Regions from separate parts of the Isoptericola sp. b515 genome, predicted to be linked through region 2. Evidence: riboswitches for the same ligand, from Rfam matches in the RefSeq annotation. Region 2 holds a riboswitch; each other region holds the start of a gene.
What was found. Region 2 has a riboswitch for cyclic di-AMP ahead of Q6350_RS13155 (C40 family peptidase). Riboswitches for the same ligand answer to the same signal wherever they lie in the genome.
Positions count from the first base shown of each region.

Region 1: another riboswitch for cyclic di-AMP. It lies ahead of Q6350_RS02755 (C40 family peptidase); the one in region 2 lies ahead of Q6350_RS13155 (C40 family peptidase).
Region 3: another riboswitch for cyclic di-AMP. It lies ahead of Q6350_RS04930 (D-alanyl-D-alanine carboxypeptidase family protein); the one in region 2 lies ahead of Q6350_RS13155 (C40 family peptidase).

Region 1 is NZ_JAUQYR010000001.1:583,642-590,150, forward strand. Features, by position in the region: gene Q6350_RS02745 (anaerobic ribonucleoside-triphosphate reductase activating protein) at 1-197, shown strand, start outside; gene Q6350_RS02750 (septum formation family protein) at 244-936, shown strand; cyclic di-AMP (ydaO/yuaA leader) riboswitch at 1,231-1,374, shown strand; gene Q6350_RS02755 (C40 family peptidase) at 1,379-2,722, shown strand; gene clpB (ATP-dependent chaperone ClpB) at 2,805-5,405, opposite strand; gene Q6350_RS02765 (hypothetical protein) at 5,596-6,509, shown strand, end outside.
Region 2 is NZ_JAUQYR010000004.1:255,111-261,619, forward strand. Features, by position in the region: gene Q6350_RS13140 (MFS transporter) at 1-963, shown strand, start outside; gene serC (phosphoserine transaminase) at 1,006-2,133, opposite strand; gene Q6350_RS13150 (metal-dependent transcriptional regulator) at 2,173-2,874, shown strand; cyclic di-AMP (ydaO/yuaA leader) riboswitch at 3,010-3,173, shown strand; gene Q6350_RS13155 (C40 family peptidase) at 3,176-3,973, shown strand; cyclic di-AMP (ydaO/yuaA leader) riboswitch at 4,237-4,401, shown strand; gene Q6350_RS13160 (C40 family peptidase) at 4,404-5,252, shown strand; gene Q6350_RS13165 (universal stress protein) at 5,454-6,404, shown strand.
Region 3 is NZ_JAUQYR010000001.1:1,085,536-1,092,044, reverse strand. Features, by position in the region: gene Q6350_RS04950 (DUF4190 domain-containing protein) at 1-360, opposite strand, end outside; gene Q6350_RS04945 (polysaccharide deacetylase family protein) at 532-1,932, shown strand; gene Q6350_RS04940 (acyl-CoA dehydrogenase family protein) at 1,973-3,703, opposite strand; gene Q6350_RS04935 (ketopantoate reductase family protein) at 3,776-4,726, opposite strand; cyclic di-AMP (ydaO/yuaA leader) riboswitch at 4,867-5,033, shown strand; gene Q6350_RS04930 (D-alanyl-D-alanine carboxypeptidase family protein) at 5,053-5,994, shown strand; gene gtfA (sucrose phosphorylase) at 6,007-6,509, opposite strand, start outside.

The DNA of each region.
Region 1 (6,509 bases), on a different contig from region 2:
CCACCGTGCACACCCGCGAGGACGTCCTGGCGATCGGCGCGCGCCTCACCGCGCTCGGCGTCCGCCGGTGGGTGCTGCAGGAGGCGCGACCGGACGGCGCACGGGCCGGGTGGGTGCGCCGCCTGGACCGCCGACGGCTGTCCGACGTGCTGCGCGAGGACGACCTGCCGGGCGTCGAGCGCCGCGTGGGGGTCTGAACCGCCCGGACCCGGAAGGAGCGCCCGGCTCGGTAGGTTGGCTCCCATGACCGAGCGCCCCGAGGACGACCTCTCCTTCGCCTCGCCCGGCCCGGAGGCGTCCGGCCCCGCCCCGGACGGGACGCGGGGTCCGGCCCGTCCCTCCCCCGGCCCGGCACCGACGGGCGCGTCGGACCGCCGGCCGGTGGACCCCGGGGCCCGCTGGGGCGCCCCCGGACCCACGCCGGCCGAGCGCGCCGCGGCGCGGCGCCGGGCCCGGATCTGGGTGCTGTCGGTCCTCGCCCTGATCCTGCTCGTGGTCGGCGGCGCCGTGGGGGCCTCCTACCTGACGACGAGCACGCGCGAGGAGGCGTGGGAACCCGTCGCGGCCGACGTCACCGCGCCGCAGACCGTCAACGCCGTGCAGCTCGTCCTCGGCTCGTGCCTCGCCGAGGCCCCGACCGACGGCGCCGTGGGACGCGTCGAGGTGGTGCCGTGCGGCGAGCCGCACGCGGCCGAGGTGGTCGGGCGCACCGACGCGTCGGCGGACGCCGTCTGGCCCGGCGCGGACGAGGCCGCGGCCCGCACCGCGCGGGGCTGCACCCCGGACCTCCTGGGCCCGCAGGCGCGCGCGGACGACTCCACACGGGTCGAGCTGGTGGTCTGGGCGCCGAGCGAGGAGTCCTGGGCCGCCGGGGACCGCACGGGGCTGTGCGTGGCCGTCGTGGACGGCACGCGGACCGGCTCGCTCCTGGACTGAGCGGCCGGGAACGTCATCGGATCGGTGCCCGATCTTCACCTCCCCGGCACCCCGGATGGGTCGATCGCCCGATCCCGGCCCTCGGTCGACGGCCGTTTCCGACGGTTCCGGCGTGCCGTGTCCGTCATGTCGGACAGCGTCCCGCCGCCGGATCCCTTCACACCGCCTCCACCATCGGCGCAGGAGGTGACCGTTATCTGACCGTGACCTCCGACCGTTTCGGGGCTAGCGTCCTGTCGTCGCCCGGAGACCGGGCGGCGACCGGCCCGGTGCCCAGTGCTGCCGACGGGACGGCCCACCGGAGCACCGACGGCAGCAGCGGGAGACCCAGGTTCTTCGGGTGACGTCAGCGCCACCCTCGGGGTGAAGCCGTCCATCGGCGGCAGGCCACCACTTCTCGGCCTAACCCGACAGCTCATCTCGCCGGCTGGAGGAGTACCCCATGTCCACACCCTCGCTGGATGCTGCGCGCCCGCAGGGTGCCGTGCGCACCCCCAGGAAACGCCACGCCGCCGTCGCCATGACGCTCACGGCGGCCCTCGCCGGCGGCACGCTGGTCGCCGGCGCCGGATCGGCCGCCGCCGACGACGCGCTCACGACCACCACGGACGAGACCGTCGCCGACGAGACCACCTCGGCCGGCACGACCACCACGGACGCGACCGACACGTCGGTCTCCGACGGCACCGCGACCCCGACGCCGGAACCCGTCGTCGAGGACACCGCGTCGCCCGAGCCGACGACCACCACGGACGGGACGACCACGACGCCGACCGAGGAACCGGCCGCCGAGGACACCGGCACCGCCACCGAGGAGCCCGTCGTCGTGAGCACGACGCCCGACGTCTCGGTGTCGAAGTCCCGCAGCACCGGCCGCAAGGGACAGGGCCACACCCGCCCCCGCTACACGGTCCGCGCGACCGCGGACGGCGAGGCGTTCGCCGGCCGGGTCCGGCTCTACGTCCAGGGCACCAAGGTCGCGGTCAAGAGCCTCGACGGGGACGGCACGATCCACTTCCGCCCCGGGTTCTCCCACTACGACGTCGGCCGCAACGGCATCCGCGTCGTCGTCGCGCCGGCCGCCTCCACCGGGTTGGAGCAGGTGACGAAGCACCGCAGGGTGTGGATCAAGCCCAAGGCGACGACCAACATGTACGTCTCCAAGAGCCGTCACACGGCCACGAAGGGCAAGTGGCACACCCGCCCGAAGTACACGGTGAAGCTGCGCAAGTGGGGCGAGCCCGTCCAGGGCCGCGTGCGCCTGTTCATCTCCGGCGACAAGGTCGCCGTGAAGAAGACCAACAAGTACGGGGTCGTCCGGTTCCGGCCGGGGCTCGGCAAGTACGACCTGGGCAAGAACAGGATCCGCGTCGTCGGGGTGCCGGCCCGGGCCGAGGGACTCAAGAAGTCGACCAAGTACCGGAAGGTCCACGTCAAGCCGAAGATGACCCGCGGCCAGAAGGTCGTCCGGGTCGCCCACAACTACATCGGGCACCGGTACTCGTGGGGCGGCACGTCGCCCGCCACCGGGTTCGACTGCTCGGGGTTCACGTCCTACGTGTACAAGAAGGCGATCGGCAAGACCCTGCCGCGCTCGTCGTCGGCCCAGGCCTCTCTCGGCACGCGCGTCTCGCGCAGCAACGCCCGGCAGGGCGACCTGGTCTACTCGCCGGGGCACATCGGGATCTACGCCGGCAACGGCCGGATCATCGAGTCGGCCCGTCCGGGCGTCGGCGTGGTGAAGCGCCAGATCTGGCAGAGCAGCCCGCGGTTCATCCGCATCTGACCGGCACCGGTCCGGGCGCCGCGAGCGCCCGACGGCCCCGCCTTCCGCACGGAGGGCGGGGCCGTCGTCGTCCCGGCGACGATCAGGCCAGCGAGAGCCCCTCGGCACCCTCGACGCGGTCGACGACGACGGTGTCCCCGTCGGCCGTCTCGCCGGACAGCAGCCGGCGGGCCAGCCGGTCGCCGATCTCGCGCTGGACGAGCCGCCGCAGCGGGCGGGCGCCGTAGGCGGGGTCGTACCCCTCGACCGCCAGCCACCGGCGGGCGGACGGCGTCACGTCGAGCGTGATGCGCCGGTCGGCCAGCCGCTGGGCGAGCGCCGCGACCTGCAGCTCGACGATCCGTCCCAGCTCGTCGAGGGACAGCGCGTCGAAGAGGACCACGTCGTCCAGCCGGTTGAGGAACTCGGGCTTGAAGGCCGTGCGCACCGCCGTCATGACGCTCTCGCGCTTGGCCTCCTGGTCCATCACCGGGTCGACGAGGAACTGCGAGCCGAGGTTCGAGGTCAGCACCAGGATGGTGTTGCGGAAGTCCACGGTGCGGCCCTGGCCGTCGGTGAGGCGACCGTCGTCGAGCACCTGCAGCAGGATGTCGAAGACCTCGGGGTGGGCCTTCTCCACCTCGTCGAGCAGCACCACGGAGTAGGGCCGGCGGCGCACGGCCTCGGTGAGCTGCCCGCCCTCCTCGTAGCCGACGTACCCGGGGGGTGCGCCGACCAGCCGCGCCACCGAGTGCTTCTCGGAGTACTCGGACATGTCGATGCGCACCATGGCGCGCTCGTCGTCGAAGAGGAACTCGGCCAGGGACTTGGCGAGCTCGGTCTTGCCGACACCGGTCGGCCCGAGGAACAGGAAGGACCCCGTGGGCCGGTCGGGGTCCGCCACCCCGGCCCGCGAGCGCCGCACGGCGTCGGACACGGAGCGCACCGCCGCCTGCTGCCCGATGAGCCGCTCGCCGAGCACGTCCTCCATGTGCAGGAGCTTCTCGGTCTCCCCCTGGAGCATGCGGCCGGCGGGGATGCCGGTCCAGGCCGAGACGACCTCGGCGACCTCGTCCGCCCCGACCTTGTCGGCGATCATCGGCGTCTCGTGCGCCGCCTCCTCGGCCGCCTCCTCGGAGGCCTCGGCCTGCTCGGCCTCGACGAGCTCGCGCTCGACCTGCGGGATCTCCCCGTAGAGCAGGCGCGCGGCGGACTCGAGGTCGCCCTGGCGCTGCAGGCGGTCGGCCTCGGTGCGCAGCTCGTCGATGCGGGCGCGCAGGTCGCCCACCCGGTTGTGGCCGGCCTTCTCGGCCTCCCAGCGCGCGGTGAGGGCGGCGAGCTCCTCGCGGCGATCGGCCAGGTCGGCGCGCAGCTTCTCCAGCCGGTCCCGGGAGGCCGTGTCGTCGGAGTCCTTGAGGACGACCTCCTCCATCTCCAGCCGGGTGACGGCGCGCTGCAGCTCGTCGATCTCCACCGGGGAGGAGTCCATCTCCATGCGCAGCCGGGAGGCGGCCTCGTCGACCAGGTCGATCGCCTTGTCCGGGAGCTGGCGCCCGGAGATGTACCGGTCGGACAGCGCCGCGGCGGCGACCAGCGCGGAGTCGGCGATGGTGACCTTGTGGTGGGCCTCGTAGCGCTCCTTGAGGCCGCGCAGGATCGCCACCGTGTCCTCCACGGAGGGCTCGCCGACGAACACCTGCTGGAACCGCCGCTCCAGGGCGGGGTCCTTCTCGATGTTCTCGCGGTACTCGTCGAGCGTGGTGGCGCCGACCATGCGCAGCTCGCCGCGGGCGAGCATCGGCTTGAGCATGTTGCCGGCGTCCATGGCGCCCTCGCCGCCGGCGCCCGCGCCGACCACGGTGTGCAGCTCGTCGATGAAGGTGATGACCTCGCCGTCGGAGGCGGTGATCTCCTCCAGGACGGCCTTGAGCCGCTCCTCGAACTCGCCGCGGTACTTGGCCCCGGCGACCATGCCGGCCAGGTCGAGGGCGACGAGCCGCTTGCCCTGCAGGGAGGTGGGCACGTCCCCGGCGACCACGCGCTGGGCCAGCCCCTCGACGACGGCCGTCTTGCCGACACCGGGCTCGCCGATGAGCACGGGGTTGTTCTTGGTGCGGCGGGACAGCACCTGCACGACCCGGCGGATCTCGGCGTCCCGGCCGATGACCGGGTCGAGCCGGCCGTCCCGGGCCTGCTGGGTCAGGTCGGTGCCGTACTGCTCCAGGGCCTTGTAGGTGCCCTCGGGGTTGGGGCTGGTGACCTTCCCGGAGCCGCGGACGGCGGGCAGGGCCGCACGCAGCGCGTCCGCGGTGGCGCCGGCGTCGGTGAGGGCCTGGGCGGCGGCCGACCGGCCGGCGGCGACCGCGATGAGCAGGTGCTCGGTGGAGACGTACTCGTCGCCGAGCGCCTCGGCCTCCTGGGCCGCGGTGCTCAGCACGGTCTGCATGGCGCGGGACGGCGAGGGCTGGGCCACGCCCTCACCGCTGGCGGTGGGCAGGGCGACGAGGGCCGCACGGGTCTTCTGCCCGATCTGCTGGGGGTTGGCACCGACCGCCTCGAGCAGACCGACCGCCACCCCGCCGGTCTGCTGGAGCAGCGCCGACAGGAGGTGGGCCGGCTCGAGCTGCGGGTTGCCGGCCGCCGATGCCGACTGCACGGCGTCGCCGATCGCCTGCTGCGACATCGTCGTGAACTTGGTGTCCATGGATCCTCCGGGTCCGGGGTCGTGATGACTGCTGAGGTCAACCTCCGCAGAGTTGAGTCTATTCCGCTCAACTTTGCGTCGCCACGCGAGGGTCGGCGCTGATGGGACGTCGCCCGGCACCGCGGGTGAATCCTGCCGGGCGACCCGGGGCCGGGGTGCCGGTCCCCGCCCGGTCGGCGATGCTGGAACGGTGAGGACCATCACGCCCGTCCACGCGCCCGCCACGGACCGCCCCCGTCGCCGGCACCCGCTGCGGCGCGCCTCCGTCGCGGCGCTCGCGACCGTCGGCCTGCTCGCCCTGGGCGGCTGCATGAAGGTCGACTGGGACATGACCCTGCACGAGGACGACACCGCGTCCGGCACCGTGATCATGGGTTTCTCCGACGAGCTCGCCGAGTCGATGGGCATGGACCCCCAGGAGCTGTGGGACATGTCCAACGAGGGGGGCGACTCGTTCACCGAGGGCATGCCCGAGGGGTCCACCGAGCAGCCGTACTCGGACGGCGAGTACACCGGCGTGGAGGTCACGTTCACCGACCAGCCGATCTCCGAGATGGCCGGCGGCGCGGAGGACGAGCTCTCCGTCACCCGCGAGGGCGACGAGTTCGTCGTGGACGGCGTCTTCGACCTCAGCGAGGACGCCGCGGACATGGGGGACACCGGCGACCTGCCCGAAGGCCTCCTCGACAGCTTCGACATGCGCATCGCCGTGACCTTCCCCGGCGAGGTCACCGAGACCACGGGCGAGGTCGAGGGGACCACCGTCGTGTGGACCCCTACGTTCGGCCAGGTCACCGAGGTCTACGCCCGCGGCTCCGCGGTGGGCGACGGCGCGGCAGCCCCGGAGGAGGGTGCCACCGACGAGCCCACCGAGGACGCCGACGAGGGCACCACCGGCACCGGTGACGACGTCGCCGACGCGGCCCAGCAGGACGACGCGGGCTTCCCCTGGTGGATCGTCGGCCTGGTGCTCGGCCTGGCGGTCCTGGGTGTGGTGGTCGCCCTCGTCGTGCGCAACAACCGTCGGCCGGGTCCACCCGCCGCGGGGGCACCCGGGAGCGGCCCGGCGCCCTACGCCGCCGGCGGCGTCCCGCCCGGGTACGG
Region 2 (6,509 bases):
GTCGCGACCGCCTTCGACAACCCCGTGCGCCAGGCCTTCGTCGCCGAGCTCGTGCCCCCGGAGCGGCTGTCCAACGCCGTCGGCCTCAACAGCGCGTCCTTCAACGCCGCCCGACTGGTCGGACCGGGCGCCGCCGGCCTGCTCATCGCCGCCGTCGGCTCGGGCTGGGTGTTCGTCATCAACGGCCTGACCTTCGCCGCGACGATCGCGGCCGTGGCGCTCATGCGCCCCGCCGCCATGTGGCTCAAGGACCGGGCACCGCGCGGCAAGGGGCAGATCCTCGAGGGTCTGCGGTACGTGCGGGGACGCTCCGACATCGTCGTGATCATGGTGGTCATGGCCGTCGTGTCCACCTTCGGCCTCAACTTCCAGCTCACCAGCGCGATGATGGCGCGGGTCGAGTTCGACCGCGGCGCCGGCGAGTTCGGGCTGCTCGGCTCCGTGCTGGCGATCGGGTCGCTGACCGGCGCGCTGCTCGCCGCCCGGCGCGAGCGCCCGCGGGTGCGGCTCGTCATCGGTGCGGCCTTCGCCTTCGCGGTCGCGACGGCGGTCAACGCCCTCATGCCGACCTACTGGCTCTACGTCGTCACGACCATCCCGGTCGGCCTGTCCGCGCTGACGATGATGACCGCGGCCAACTCCACCATCCAGACCTCGATCGACCCGGTGATGCGCGGGCGGGTCATGGCCCTCTACATGATGGTGTTCCTCGGCTCCACGCCGATCGGCTCACCCGTCGTCGGCTGGATCGGCGAGGCGTTCGGGCCGCGCTGGTCGATCCTCGTCGGGTCGATCACCACCCTCGCCGTGGCGCTCGCGGCCACCGTCTGGGCGATGCGGTCCTGGCGCGTCACGGTGCGCTACCGGCTGCTGCGCCGACCGCACCTCGAGGTCGTCTATCTCGACCCGCCGGTCCCGGCCGGGGACGAGCCGGTCCCGGCGGAGCGGGCCCGGCCGGCCTGACGTCGGGCGCGCCGGCCGCGCTCGCCGTCCCCGTCAGCCTCGTCAGCCGAGCCGGTCGACCACGTAGGTGATGCACTCCGTGAGCGCCGCGACGTCGTCCGGGTCCACCGCGGGGAACATGCCGACGCGCAGCTGGTTGCGGCCCAGCTTGCGGTAGGGGAAGACGTCGAGGATCCCGTGGTCGCGGAGCAGCCCGACGACGGCCCCCGCGTCGACCGACGGGTCCAGGTCGATCGTGCCCACCACCGGGGAGCGCTCCGCCGGGTCGGTGACGAAGGGTGTCGCCCACGGCGTCGCCGCCGCCCAGCCGTACAGGACCTGCGCCGAGCGCTCGCAGCGGCGCACGGACCAGTCCAGCCCGCCGTGCTCGAGCAGCCACTCGACCTGGTCGGCCAGCATGACCAGCGTCCCGACGGCGGGGGTGTTCAGCGTCTGGTCCTGGCGGGAGTTCTCCAGCGCCGTGGTCAGCGACAGGAACTCCGGCACCCACCGGCCGTCGCCGGACGACTCCACCTCCCGGGCGCGCTCCACGGCCGCCGGGGAGCACAGCGCCAGCCACAGGCCGCCGTCGGCGGCGAAGGCCTTCTGCGGGCCGAAGTAGTAGACGTCGGTCTCGTGCAGGTCGACCGGCAGCGCGCCCGCACCCGAGGTCGCGTCGGTCAGCAGGAGCTGGTCGGGGCCGCCCGGGCGGCGCACGGGGGCGACCGCCCCGGTCGAGGTCTCGTTGTGCGGGGTGGCGTAGACGTCCACGGCGTCCGACGGCGTCAGGTGGGCCACCGTCCCGGGTGCGGCCTCGACCACCTCGGGGTCGTCGAGGAAGGGTGCCCGGGCGGTGGCGGCGGCGAACTTGGCCCCGAACTCCCCGAACACGGCATGCTGGGCCCGCCGTCGGACGAGGGACGCCGTGGCGACCTCCCAGAAGGCGGTCGACCCGCCGTTGCCGAGGGCCACCTCGTACCCCGCGGGCAGGTCGAACAACTCGGTCAGGCCCGTGCGCACCCGGTGCACCAGATCCTTGACCGGGGCCTGCCGGTGCGAGGTGCCCAGCACCGGGCGTGCCGGGTCGCCGGCCGCGACGAGGGCCTCGACCTGGCCCGTGCGCACCTTGGACGGGCCGGAGCCGAAGCGGCCGTCGGAGGGCAGCATCGACGCGGGGATCTGGAGGGTCATGCGAATAGACTAGGCCCGGGCCTCAAGACGGGAGCGGACGTGACGGACCTGATCGACACCACCGAGATGTACCTGAAGACGATCTACGAGCTGGGTGAGGAAGGCATCACGCCGCTGCGCGCCCGGATCGCGGAACGTCTGGGGCACTCGGGCCCGACCGTCTCCCAGACGGTCGCGCGGATGGAGCGGGACGGTCTGGTCGTCGTCACCGGTGACCGGCACCTCGAGCTGACCGCCGACGGTCAGGAGAAGGCCGTGCGGGTCATGCGCAAGCACCGTCTGGCCGAGCGTCTGCTCACCGACGTCATCAAGCTCGACTGGCCGCAGGTGCACAACGAGGCCTGCCGGTGGGAGCACGTCATGAGCGACCTCGTCGAGCGTCGGCTGGTGACCCTGCTCGACCACCCGCACCACGACCCGTACGGCAACCCGATCCCGGGGCTGTCGGAGCTGGGGGAGCAGTACGAGGAGCTGCCGTTCCTCGAAGGCGTGCAGTCCCTGCCGCTGTACCTGGAGTCCGGGGCCGACGCCTCCGCGACGGTCGTGCTGCGCCGCATCGCCGAGCCGGTCCAGGTCGACGACGAGTTCCTCCTGCGGCTGTCCGACGCGGGCCTCTTCCCGGGCGCGAGCATCGAGGTGGAGCGCGCCGGCGACGACTTCGTCGTCCGTCTGGTCGACGGTGACGGTGCCCTGGAGCTGCCGGAGGAGCTGGCCAAGCACCTCTTCGTCGCAGCCCGCTGAGATCTCGACGCGACGCATCGGACGCGAGACGTGACCGGAGCGTGACATCGGCGGGGAGGTTCCGGTACGGTCAGACTCGCTCGCGCGGGTGTCTCGCGCGAGTACCGGGACGGGCGCCTAACCCTGTCACCGTCCTGGTTCCCACGGATGACCGCACGACAGGGGCGGGGGACCCACGATTCGGGCACCGGTGACGGTGTCCTCGGGGTGAAGTCCCACGGTTCGTACGGACCGCGGGGCCGGGTGTTTTCTCCCACCCGAACCCGACAGCTGACCTCGTAGGCGAACGGAGAGGTTGAACGTGACTGCTCGCAGCATGCGCGGTAAGCACCGCGCCGCACGCCGCCCCATGATGGCGGCCCCCTCCGCGGCCGCAGGCCGTCGGGCTGCTGTGGTGGCGACCGCCGGTGGTCTCCTGGTCTCCACGATCGGTGGCGCGAGCGCCGCCCACGCGGCGCCGGTGGACGCGGACGCGGCCAAGAAGCTGAGCACCGTGGACCTGGGTGCGCTGACCGACCAGGCGCGCCAGGCGCTCGAGGCGGCCCCGGTGGTCACCGTCGACGCCGAGGCCAAGGTCCAGGTCGAGCGCGTGACGCCCACGATCGTCGAGCGGGCGGACATCAAGGCCGCGCCGGAGCCCGAGCCGGAGCCCGTGCGCGAGGCGGCGCCGTCGCGCTCCTCCGAGCGCGAGTCGCTCTCGAGCTCGTCCTCCTCCTCCTCGACGACGACGTCCTCCTCGGCCACCACGGCCGTGCCGGACTCCGCCGTCGGGTCGACGATCGTCTCCATCGCCTCGCGCTACGTGGGCGTCCCGTACGTCTCCGGTGGCACCACGCCGTCCGGCTTCGACTGCTCCGGGTTCACCCAGTACGTGTACGCCCAGGCCGGTATCTCGCTGCCGCGGTCGTCCTCGGACCAGCGCTACGCCGGCAGCGTGGTCTCCCGCTCCGCCGCGCAGCCGGGCGACCTCATCTGGACCCCGGGCCACATCTCCATCTACGCGGGTGGCAACACGCAGATCGACGCCCCGCGTCCGGGCAAGACGATCCAGTTCCGGAACATCTGGCAGTCCAACCCGACCTTCATCCGAGTCGGCTGAGACGCCGGCACCTCGTGCCGAGGGCCCTGTCGCGCGCAGAGCGCGGCAGGGCCCTCTGTCGTGCCGCGAGGTGCTCCCGGGGGTCCCGGACGCCGGACACCCCTCGAGGGACTCAGCGGGGGGCGCAGTGCCCTCTGCGGGGCCCCTCGGACGTGTATCGCCGCAGATCGTGATCGAAACGTGACATCGGGGCGTGTATCAGATACCGTTCTCGCGTCCGGTGGAGCAGTCTGCCGGACCTCGACCGGACGCCGAGCCCTGCCGCCGGTCGGGAACCGAGACCCTAGGCAGGGGCGGGGGACCCACTCTCGGGCACCGGACACGGTGTCCTCGGGGTGAAGTCCCACGGTTCGTCCGAACCGTGGGGCCGGGTGATTTCTCCCACCCGAACCCGACAGCTGACTTCGTAGGCGGACAGGAGAGGGAACACGTGAACGCACGCACCACGACGCGCGGTCGGCACCTGGCCGCCCGCCGCCCCATCACCGCACCATCTGCAGCCGCGAGCCGTCGTGCTGCCGTGATGGCCACCGCCGGCGGTCTGCTGGTCTCCACGATCGGTGGCGCCACCGCCGCGCACGCCGCGCCCGTGGACTCGGACGCGGCCAAGAAGCTGAGCACCGTGGACCTCGGTTCGCTGACCGACCAGGCCCGCGAGGCCCTGGAGTCCGCGCCCGTGGTCACCGTCGACTCCGGTGCCAAGGTCCAGGTCGAGCGCGTGACGCCGAAGATCGCCGAGAAGGCGGACATCAAGGCGGCGCCCGAGCCCGAGCCCGAGCCGGAGCCCGTGCGCGAGACGACCACCTCGCGCTCCGCCGAGCGGGAGCCCACGTCGACGTCGACGTCGAGCTCGTCCTCGTCGTCGTCCTCGTCCTCGTCGAGCACGACCGAGAGCTCCAGCTCCAGCTCCTCGACGCCGACGGCCGACAGCTCGCGGGGTTCGCAGGTCGTGTCCATCGCGGCCCGCTACCTCGGCACGCCGTACGTCGTCGGCGGCGCCTCGCCGTCCGGGTTCGACTGCTCGGGCCTGGTGACCTACGTGTACGCGCAGGTCGGCGTCTCGCTGCCGCACTCCTCGAGCGCGATCCTCAGCGCGTCCAACACGACGCAGATCTCGCAGTCGTCGGCGCAGCCGGGCGACCTCATCTGGTCCCCGGGGCACATCTCGATCTACATCGGCAACGGCCAGCAGATCGAGGCCACGCGCCCCGGCGGCTGGACCGTCCGCCAGTCCAGCCTCTGGCAGTCCAGCCCGACCTTCCTGCGGGTCACCGGCTGACCGACGCCTCGACCGTCCGCCCCGACGCCCCGGCACTCCTCGTGAGTGCCGGGGCGTCGTGCGTCCGGGCACGGCCCGGCCCCCGAGCGCGCCACGCGGTGTCGCCGGGCGGCCTTTGCTGCGTCTTGCGGGGCGCTTTCGTTAGGCTTGAACCAGGCGGATGCCGGACGGCGAGGTCCGGACGCAGACGGGAGGCGCGAGATGACACGTCCTGAGGTCGTCCTGGTGGGGGTCGACGGTTCCGACGCGAGCATGCACGCCCTGGACTGGGCCGCGGCGTACGCGGCACGTGTCGGGTGGAGCCTGCACGTCGTGTGCAGCTACTCGTTGCCGTCCTTCACGGCCGCCTCCCTGGACGGCGGCTACGCGGCCCTCGACGACACCGCGATCGCCGAGGGGGCCAAGGCGGTGCTGTCCGAGGCCACGGCAAGGGTCGAGGGGATCGGCGTCCCGGTCACGGGGACGGTCGCCACCGGGGACGCCGCCGGGGTGCTCGTCGAGATGTCCGCGGAGGCGTGCCTGGCCGTCGTGGGGACGCGCGGGCGCGGCGGATTCACGGAGCGTCTGCTGGGGACGGTGTCCTCGGCGCTGCCGGCCCACGCGCACTGCCCGACGGTGGTCGTGCCCTACCGGCAGGAGGTCGCCGAGACCGACGACCCGGAGCGGCGCGACGGCGACCGGATCCACGACGTGCGGCGGATCGTCGTCGGGGTCGACGGGTCGCCGACCGCGGAGATCGCGTTGCGGCACGCCGTCGAGCAGGCCGAGACCTGGGACGCCGAGCTCGTCGCCGTGGCCGGGGTCCCGCTGGGCAGCGGGGCCGGCGTGCTGGCGTGGCTGCCGTCCCAGATCGACCACGAGCAGATCCTCGACGACGTCAAGGCAGGTCTGGACGTCATCGTCGACCGGGTCGCGGCCGAGCACCCGGGGCTGACGATCAAGCGCCACGTCCTGGACGGGTCCGGTGCCGAGCTCCTGACGGAGTTCTCGGGCGCGGCGGACCTCGTCGTGGTCGGTTCGCGGGGGCGGGGCGGGTTCCGCGGGCTGCTGCTCGGGTCGACGAGCCAGGCCGTGCTGCACCACTCCAAGTGCCCGGTGCTCGTGGTCACCCGCCGGTGCGACGAGGAGCTGCAGGCCGACTCGGCCGCCTGACCGCCTGTTGTGGGCATGAAATCTGCAGCCCGACACGGGTCCGCGCCTGCAGATTCCATGCCCACAACGTGGGGTTGTGGATGACGGGCCCGCGGCGGGGCATGG
Region 3 (6,509 bases), on a different contig from region 2:
CCGGTCGGCCGGCATCACCCGGGTCCCCCAGGGCGTGGCGTCACGACCGCGGTCGGTGGCGGGCAGCACCGACTCCCGGCGCGGCCGGCCAGCGAGGGGCTGCGTGGCCGACATCGCGCCACCACCGAGGACCTGGGTCTCCTGCCCCGTGTCGCGGTCGAACACCTGCGTGTCCTGACCCGCCCCCGCGGCCAAGGGCTGCGTCTCCTGCCCCGTGTCGCGGTCGAACACCTGCGTGTCCTGCGCCGACGGGGCCGGTGGAGGCTCCTCAGTGTGCGCCGGCAGGACCTGCGTCGCGTCGTCGGGGTCGGGTCCCGTCCCCTCGGCGTCGGTCCGGTCGGGGCGGTGCTGCTCGTTCATGCGGCTCCCGTGTCGAAGTCAGCACCGATGCTATGCCCCGGGCGGCGACCCCGGACAGCCCCGGCCCGGTGGCGGCGCCCGGGTGACCGTCGTGTGCACGCTCCGCGAGCGCCTCGCGCGAGCATCGCGACCAGGGTGGCCACGGGGCGCCGTTGGCCGGAGGATCACCCTGTGAGCACCTCCGAGCCGACCGCGCCCGAGCCGCCGGTCCGTCGCCGCCGCGCCCGGTGGTGGTGGATCGGCGCGCTCGTCGTGCTGCTCGCCGCTGCGGTCGTGGTCGCCGGTGAGCTCGAGCACCGTGCCTGGAAGACGCAGGTCGCCGAGTACGAGGAGGAGGTCGCCCGTCTCACCGACGCCGCCGACACCTCCCGCGGACGCTCCGAGGACGCCTACGCGGACAGCCGTGAGACCCTCACCGCCGCCGTCCAGGACGGCCGGCCCGTGTACCGGCGCAGCGAGGGCCAGGTGGCGGACCCCGCGGTCCGCGAGCCCTTGGACGCCGCCCTCACGGAGGCGCGGAAGCTGCGGGACGCCGAGGTCAGCTACCCGGTCGAGACCCGCACGGTCGAGGCGGTCACCCGCCCGAACCCGTTCTTCCCGGAGACGTTGCCACAGGTGGAGGTCGAGGTCGTCGACGGGTCGGACCCCTCGCCGGAGGCGCTCGACGACGCCGCAGCGGAGGTCCTGGAGACGAGCGACGCCGTCGCCGCCGCACGCCGCCAGTGGGCCGTCGACGAGCTGCAGCCCGCCGTCGTCCAGGGCCGTGACGCGCTGACGGACCTCACCGCGCAGGACGCCGACCTCGACCTCGGCACCCTCGACACGGCGGTCTCCGACGCCGAGGCGATGCTCGACGCCGGCGTCGACGCCGTGGACCCCGACGAGGCCGTGCGCCTGCGGGACACCCTGCTCGAGACCAGCACGTCCCTGTGGCGCACCCGGCTGGACCAGATCACCGCCGAGCGCCGTGCGGCGGCGCGTGCCGAGGGCGTCGACTGCCGGGTGGACAAGTGCGTCGCCCTGACGTTCGACGACGGTCCCGTGGCGCAGACCGAACGGCTGCTGCAGATCCTCGACCGCAAGGACGCACCGGCCACGTTCTTCATGGTGGGCGACAACGTCGCCAGGAACCCGCAGATCGCCCGCGCCGTCGCCGACGCGGGGCACCTCGTCGCCAACCACTCGTGGAGCCACCCGCAGCTCACCACCCTCGACGACGCCGAGGTGCGCGAGGAGCTGCGCAGCACCTCCGACGCGATCCGCGAGGCGACCGGGTCCACCCCGTTCCTGCTGCGGCCGCCCTACGGTGACGTCGACGGCCGGGTCCGCACGCTCGCGACCCGCAGCGGGCTCGACGTCATGACCTGGAACCTCGACACGCTCGACTGGCAGACCCGCGACGCGAAGGAGACCCGCCGTCGGGTCCGCGAGCAGGTGGAGCCCGGGAGCAACGTGCTGCTGCACGACATCCACGCGACCTCGGTCGACGCCGTCGGCAAGATCATCAAGGACCTGCGCGACGAGGACTACGTGCTGGTCACGGCCGACCTGCTCGTCGACGACGAGGAGTGACGCCCCGCCCGGCCGGACGACGCGTCGGGACGCGCCTCGGTCAGCGCCGGCGGTGCCGTGCCAGCACCGCACGGCAGTCGGTGCCGGCCGGCAGCACCCCGTAGCCGGCGCCGCGGTCCTCCCCGAGCCGCGCGGCGACGAACGCCTCGGCGCTGCCCGACGGCGCGTGCCGCACCATCAGCGACGCCTGCAGCGCCACGGCGAGCGACTCGACGACGCGGCGGGCCTGCGCCTGCTGCGCGCCGTCGTCGGACCCGGCGAGCTCGGTGAGCAGCCGCTGCGTGCGCGCGACGTGCGCGTCCAGGGCGGGGTGCGCCCCCGCCGTCGTGCCGAGCTCGGCACGGAACGCCTCGACCGACTCCGGCTCGCGCGCCATCGCCCGCAGCACGTCCAGGGCGATGACGTTGCCCGACCCCTCCCAGATGGCCATGACGGGCTGCTCGCGGTACCGGCGTGCCAGCGGGAACGCCTCGGTGTACCCGTTGCCGCCCAGGCACTCCATCGCCTCGAACGCGTGGTGCGGGCCGCGCTGGCACACCCAGAACTTGCTCACCGCCGTGGCCAGACGGCGGAACGCCCGCTCGGCGTCCGTCTCGGCGTCGTACGCCGCGGCCAGGCGCATCGACGTCAGGGTCGCGGCCTCGGACTCCAGCGCGAGGTCGGCGAGCACGGCCGTCATGGCGGGCTGGTCGACCAGGTGCGCCCCGAACGCGCTGCGGTGGTCCGCGTGCCACAAGGCCTCGGCGACCCCCTGGCGCATGCCGGCCGCCGACCCGTGGACGCAGTCCAGCCGGGTGCGCGACACCATCTCGATGATGGTGCGCACCCCGCGGCCGGGCTCGCCGACGAGATACCCGACGGTGCCGTCGAGCTCGACCTCCGCCGACGCGTTCGACCGGTTGCCGAGCTTGTCCTTGAGCCGCTGGATGCGGAACGCGTTGCGGGTGCCGTCCTCGAGGACGCGCGGCACCAGGAAGCACGTCGGTGACCCGGGCGGCCCGGCGTCCGCGCCTCCGGCCTGGGCCAGGACGAGGAACGCGTCCGACATCGGGGCCGAGCAGAACCACTTGTGCCCGGTGAGCAGGTACGTCCCGGCCGGGCCGGCGGGGACGGCCGCCGTGGTGTTGGCGCGGACGTCCGACCCGCCCTGCTTCTCCGTCATGGCCATGCCGACGAGCACGCCGGGTTTGTCCCCGGGAGCGGCCGGCGTGCCGTCGTAGGCGGAGGACAGCAGGCGCGGTTCCCAGACGGCGGCGAGCTCCGGCGCGTGCCGCAGGGAGGGCACGGCCGCGTGCGTCATCGAGACGGGGCACGCATGGCCGGGCTCGACCTGCGAGAACAGCGAGAAGACGGCGCCGCGCACGACGTTCGCCCCGGGTCCCGGCTCCGCCCAGGCGCCGGTGTGCGCCCCGCGCTCGACGGCGGCGGCGAGCACCTCGTGGTACGCGGGGTGGTACTCGACCTCGTCGAGGCGGCGGCCACGCCGGTCGTGGGTGTGCAGCACCGGCTCGTGGGTGTTCGCCCGCTCGGCCGCGTGCTGGAACGCCGTGGTCCCGACGTGCGCCCCGGCCTCGACCAGTCGCTCCTCGCCCCAGTCGCCGCCGAAAGCGTGCACCGCCTCGCGCAGCACCGGGAAGTCCAGGTACTCGTTGACGTCGACGCGTTCCGGCGGCTGGTTCACGACCTGGTGGGTGGTGCGCGGTGCCGGGTGGCGCTGCGCGGGGTCCGGCGTCGCGACGTCCGGGGTCGTGGCGGGCGGACTCGCGGTCATGGGATCCTCCGTCGTCGTCGACCTCGTCCTCGAGGGGCCGGCTCCAGGATGTCCCCCCAGGGCACCTGCTCGCTACCCGGTGGCGCCGGCTCCCGTCGAGGCGCCCGGTGACGAGGTCGAGGACCGGCCGAGCTCGGTCACCAGCCGCCGGGTGAGGGGCGCGGGGACCTCGTGCCGGTCGGCGGCCCGCAGCACGGCACCGCCGATGGCGTCGAGCTCCAGGGGCCGCCCGGCCTCGGCGTCACGCTGCATGGACGAGCGCGCCTCGGGCGGGAACGTGTCGTAGAAGCGCAGGGCCGTCTGGCTGGTGTCGGGACCGCCGCCGGCCCGGCCGATCGCGGCGACCTCCGCGACGAGCGCCGCGAGGGTGTCGCGACGCTCGGTCCGGAGCGTCCCGATCGGCTCCCCGTGGTAGGTCGTCAGCAGTGCGAAGGGCGCGAGGAGCCCGAGCTTGCCCCACAGCATCGCCCCCTCGTCGTCGCGGACCAGCGTGGTGACCCCCGCGTCCCGCAGGATCGTCGCCGCGGCCTCGAGCCGGTCGGCGGGCGCGGTGCTGCTGGCCAGGTCCACCTCGACGAAGGGGCTGCCGTGCACGATGCGCCCGGGAGCGGTCCGGGTGGACTCGACGCGGATGACACCGGCGGCGACGGACGCCGGCGCGAACCGCTCACGCAGGGCGGCGACGTGCTCGACCCCGTTGAGCAGCGGCACGACGAGCCCGGCGGCGACGTGCTCGGCGGGGACCCGGTCCAGGGCCTCCGGCAGCGACGGGTGCTTGACGGCGACCAGGCACAGGTCGACCGGCTCGCGCAGCTCGGTGTCCGCCTCGACCTCGGCCGAGAAGTCCCCGAAGAAGCCGCTGGTGACGCGGAGGCCGTCGGAACGGAGGGTCGACGCCGTCTCGGGGCCGGCCAGGACGATCACGCGATGGCCCGCCCGGGCGGCCAGCGCTCCCACCAGCCCGCCGACGCCCCCCGGGCCCAGCACGGCGATCGTCGAACGACGTGACGTCCGTTCCGCCATCGTCCACCTTCTTCCTGCGAATCGGGTCAGAGGTTGGTCAACGTAGCGCACCCGTGATCTACCCGTGACAACTCGCGGCGGGAGGGATAGTGTCCAGGCAGCTCACACCCCAGGTGAGATGTCCGAGGCGGGCGCCGAGCCCTGTCACCGCCCCGGAGCCGGACGACACGAACGACAGGGACGGGGGACCCACTCTCGGGCACCGCGGTGCCCTCGGGGTGAAGCCGCGCAGGGACGCCCTGCCGGCCGGGTCAGTCTCCGACCCGAACCCGACAGCTAACCCCGCAGGCGCCAGGAGAATGTTCGATGCGACCCCGCACCGCCCGATGAGGCACACGCGCGACCTGCCCGCGCTCCCCGACGCGACCGCACGACCCGCACCCACGAGGGCACGTGCCAAGGGACGACACACCGCGAGCCACGCGGCCCGACGCCGCCGCACCGGCCCCACCTGGTCCTCGCTCGCGCCCACCAGCTGGCCGCTGAGCATCGGCCTGGGCCTCGCGGTCACGATGGCGACCACGACCGGCATGGCCGTGGCCTCCGGCACGACCGAGCTGCCGCGCGCCACGAGCCCGGAGGCCGCGCCCTCCGGCGTCCGCGCCCCGGGTGACGCCGCCGCCGACCTCGCGGCCGTGACGAGCGCCGCGAAGCAGGCGGCCCTGCTCGCCGACCGTGGCCAGGCCGCCTCCCGGAACGCCGACCGGGCCGCGCCGACGACGTCCCGCGCGGCCGGTGGCTCGGTCGGCGGCACCGTCGTGCCGGCGGACGCCACGCTGTCCGCGGAGAAGGTCGCCCTGTCGGTCGAGGCGGCACCCGAGCCCCCGCCGCCGCCGCTGCCCGGCTGCGACGGCTACGCCAGCGGCACCGGGTCCAACGGGTACATCCCCGAGAGCGAGATGTGCACCCTGTGGGACGGCACGACGCGGATCCGCGCCGACGCCGGCGTCGCCCTCGCCCGGCTCAACCTGGCCTACCGCGTGGTCTTCGGCGAGAACATGTGCATCACCGACGGTTACCGGAGCTACTCGTCGCAGGTCGCGACCAAGGAGGCCAAGGGGTACCTGGCCGCCACGCCCGGCACCTCGAACCACGGGTGGGGTCTGGCCGTGGACCTCTGCCCGGAGACGTACTCCGGCAGCCGCTACGACTGGCTCCGCGCGAACGCCCCGGCCTACGGCTGGGACAACCCCGACTGGGCGATCTACGACAAGTACGAGCCGTGGCACTGGGAGTACACGGACGCCGTCACCGAGATGGGCGGCTGAGACCGGACGGTCTCAGTGCCCCACCGGGCCGCCGAGGTCGTCCGGGGTGAAGGCGGCGAGGTCGACCGACGCCTCGCCCCGCCCGCCGGAGGACCAGGTCAGGGTCCCGACACCGCTGGCCAGGTCGACCTCGAGGACGGCGACGGCGTCGGGCACCTCGACGCCGCGGCGCTCCATGCTCAGCACCGTGCCGTCGAGCGTCGCGTCGACGTCGCCGTCGAACGCCGGGAACGTGTTGCGGAACCGGCACAGGGCCAGCATCCGCCGCACCACCGGCGTGTCGAGTGCGGCGTCGATCTCCTCCGCCGTGTAGTGGTGGCGGTTGATGTCCCGCCCCACGCCCGTGCGCTGCAGGAGCTCGACGTCGTTCTCCCCCGCCAGCAGGCCGACGTAGTAGACCTGCGGGATGCCGGGCGTGAAGAGCTGGAGCGCTCGCGCGGCGAGGTAGCGCGCGTCGTCGCGGCCGAGCGCGTCGTAGAACGTCGAGTTCACCTGGTACAGGTCGAGGTTCGACG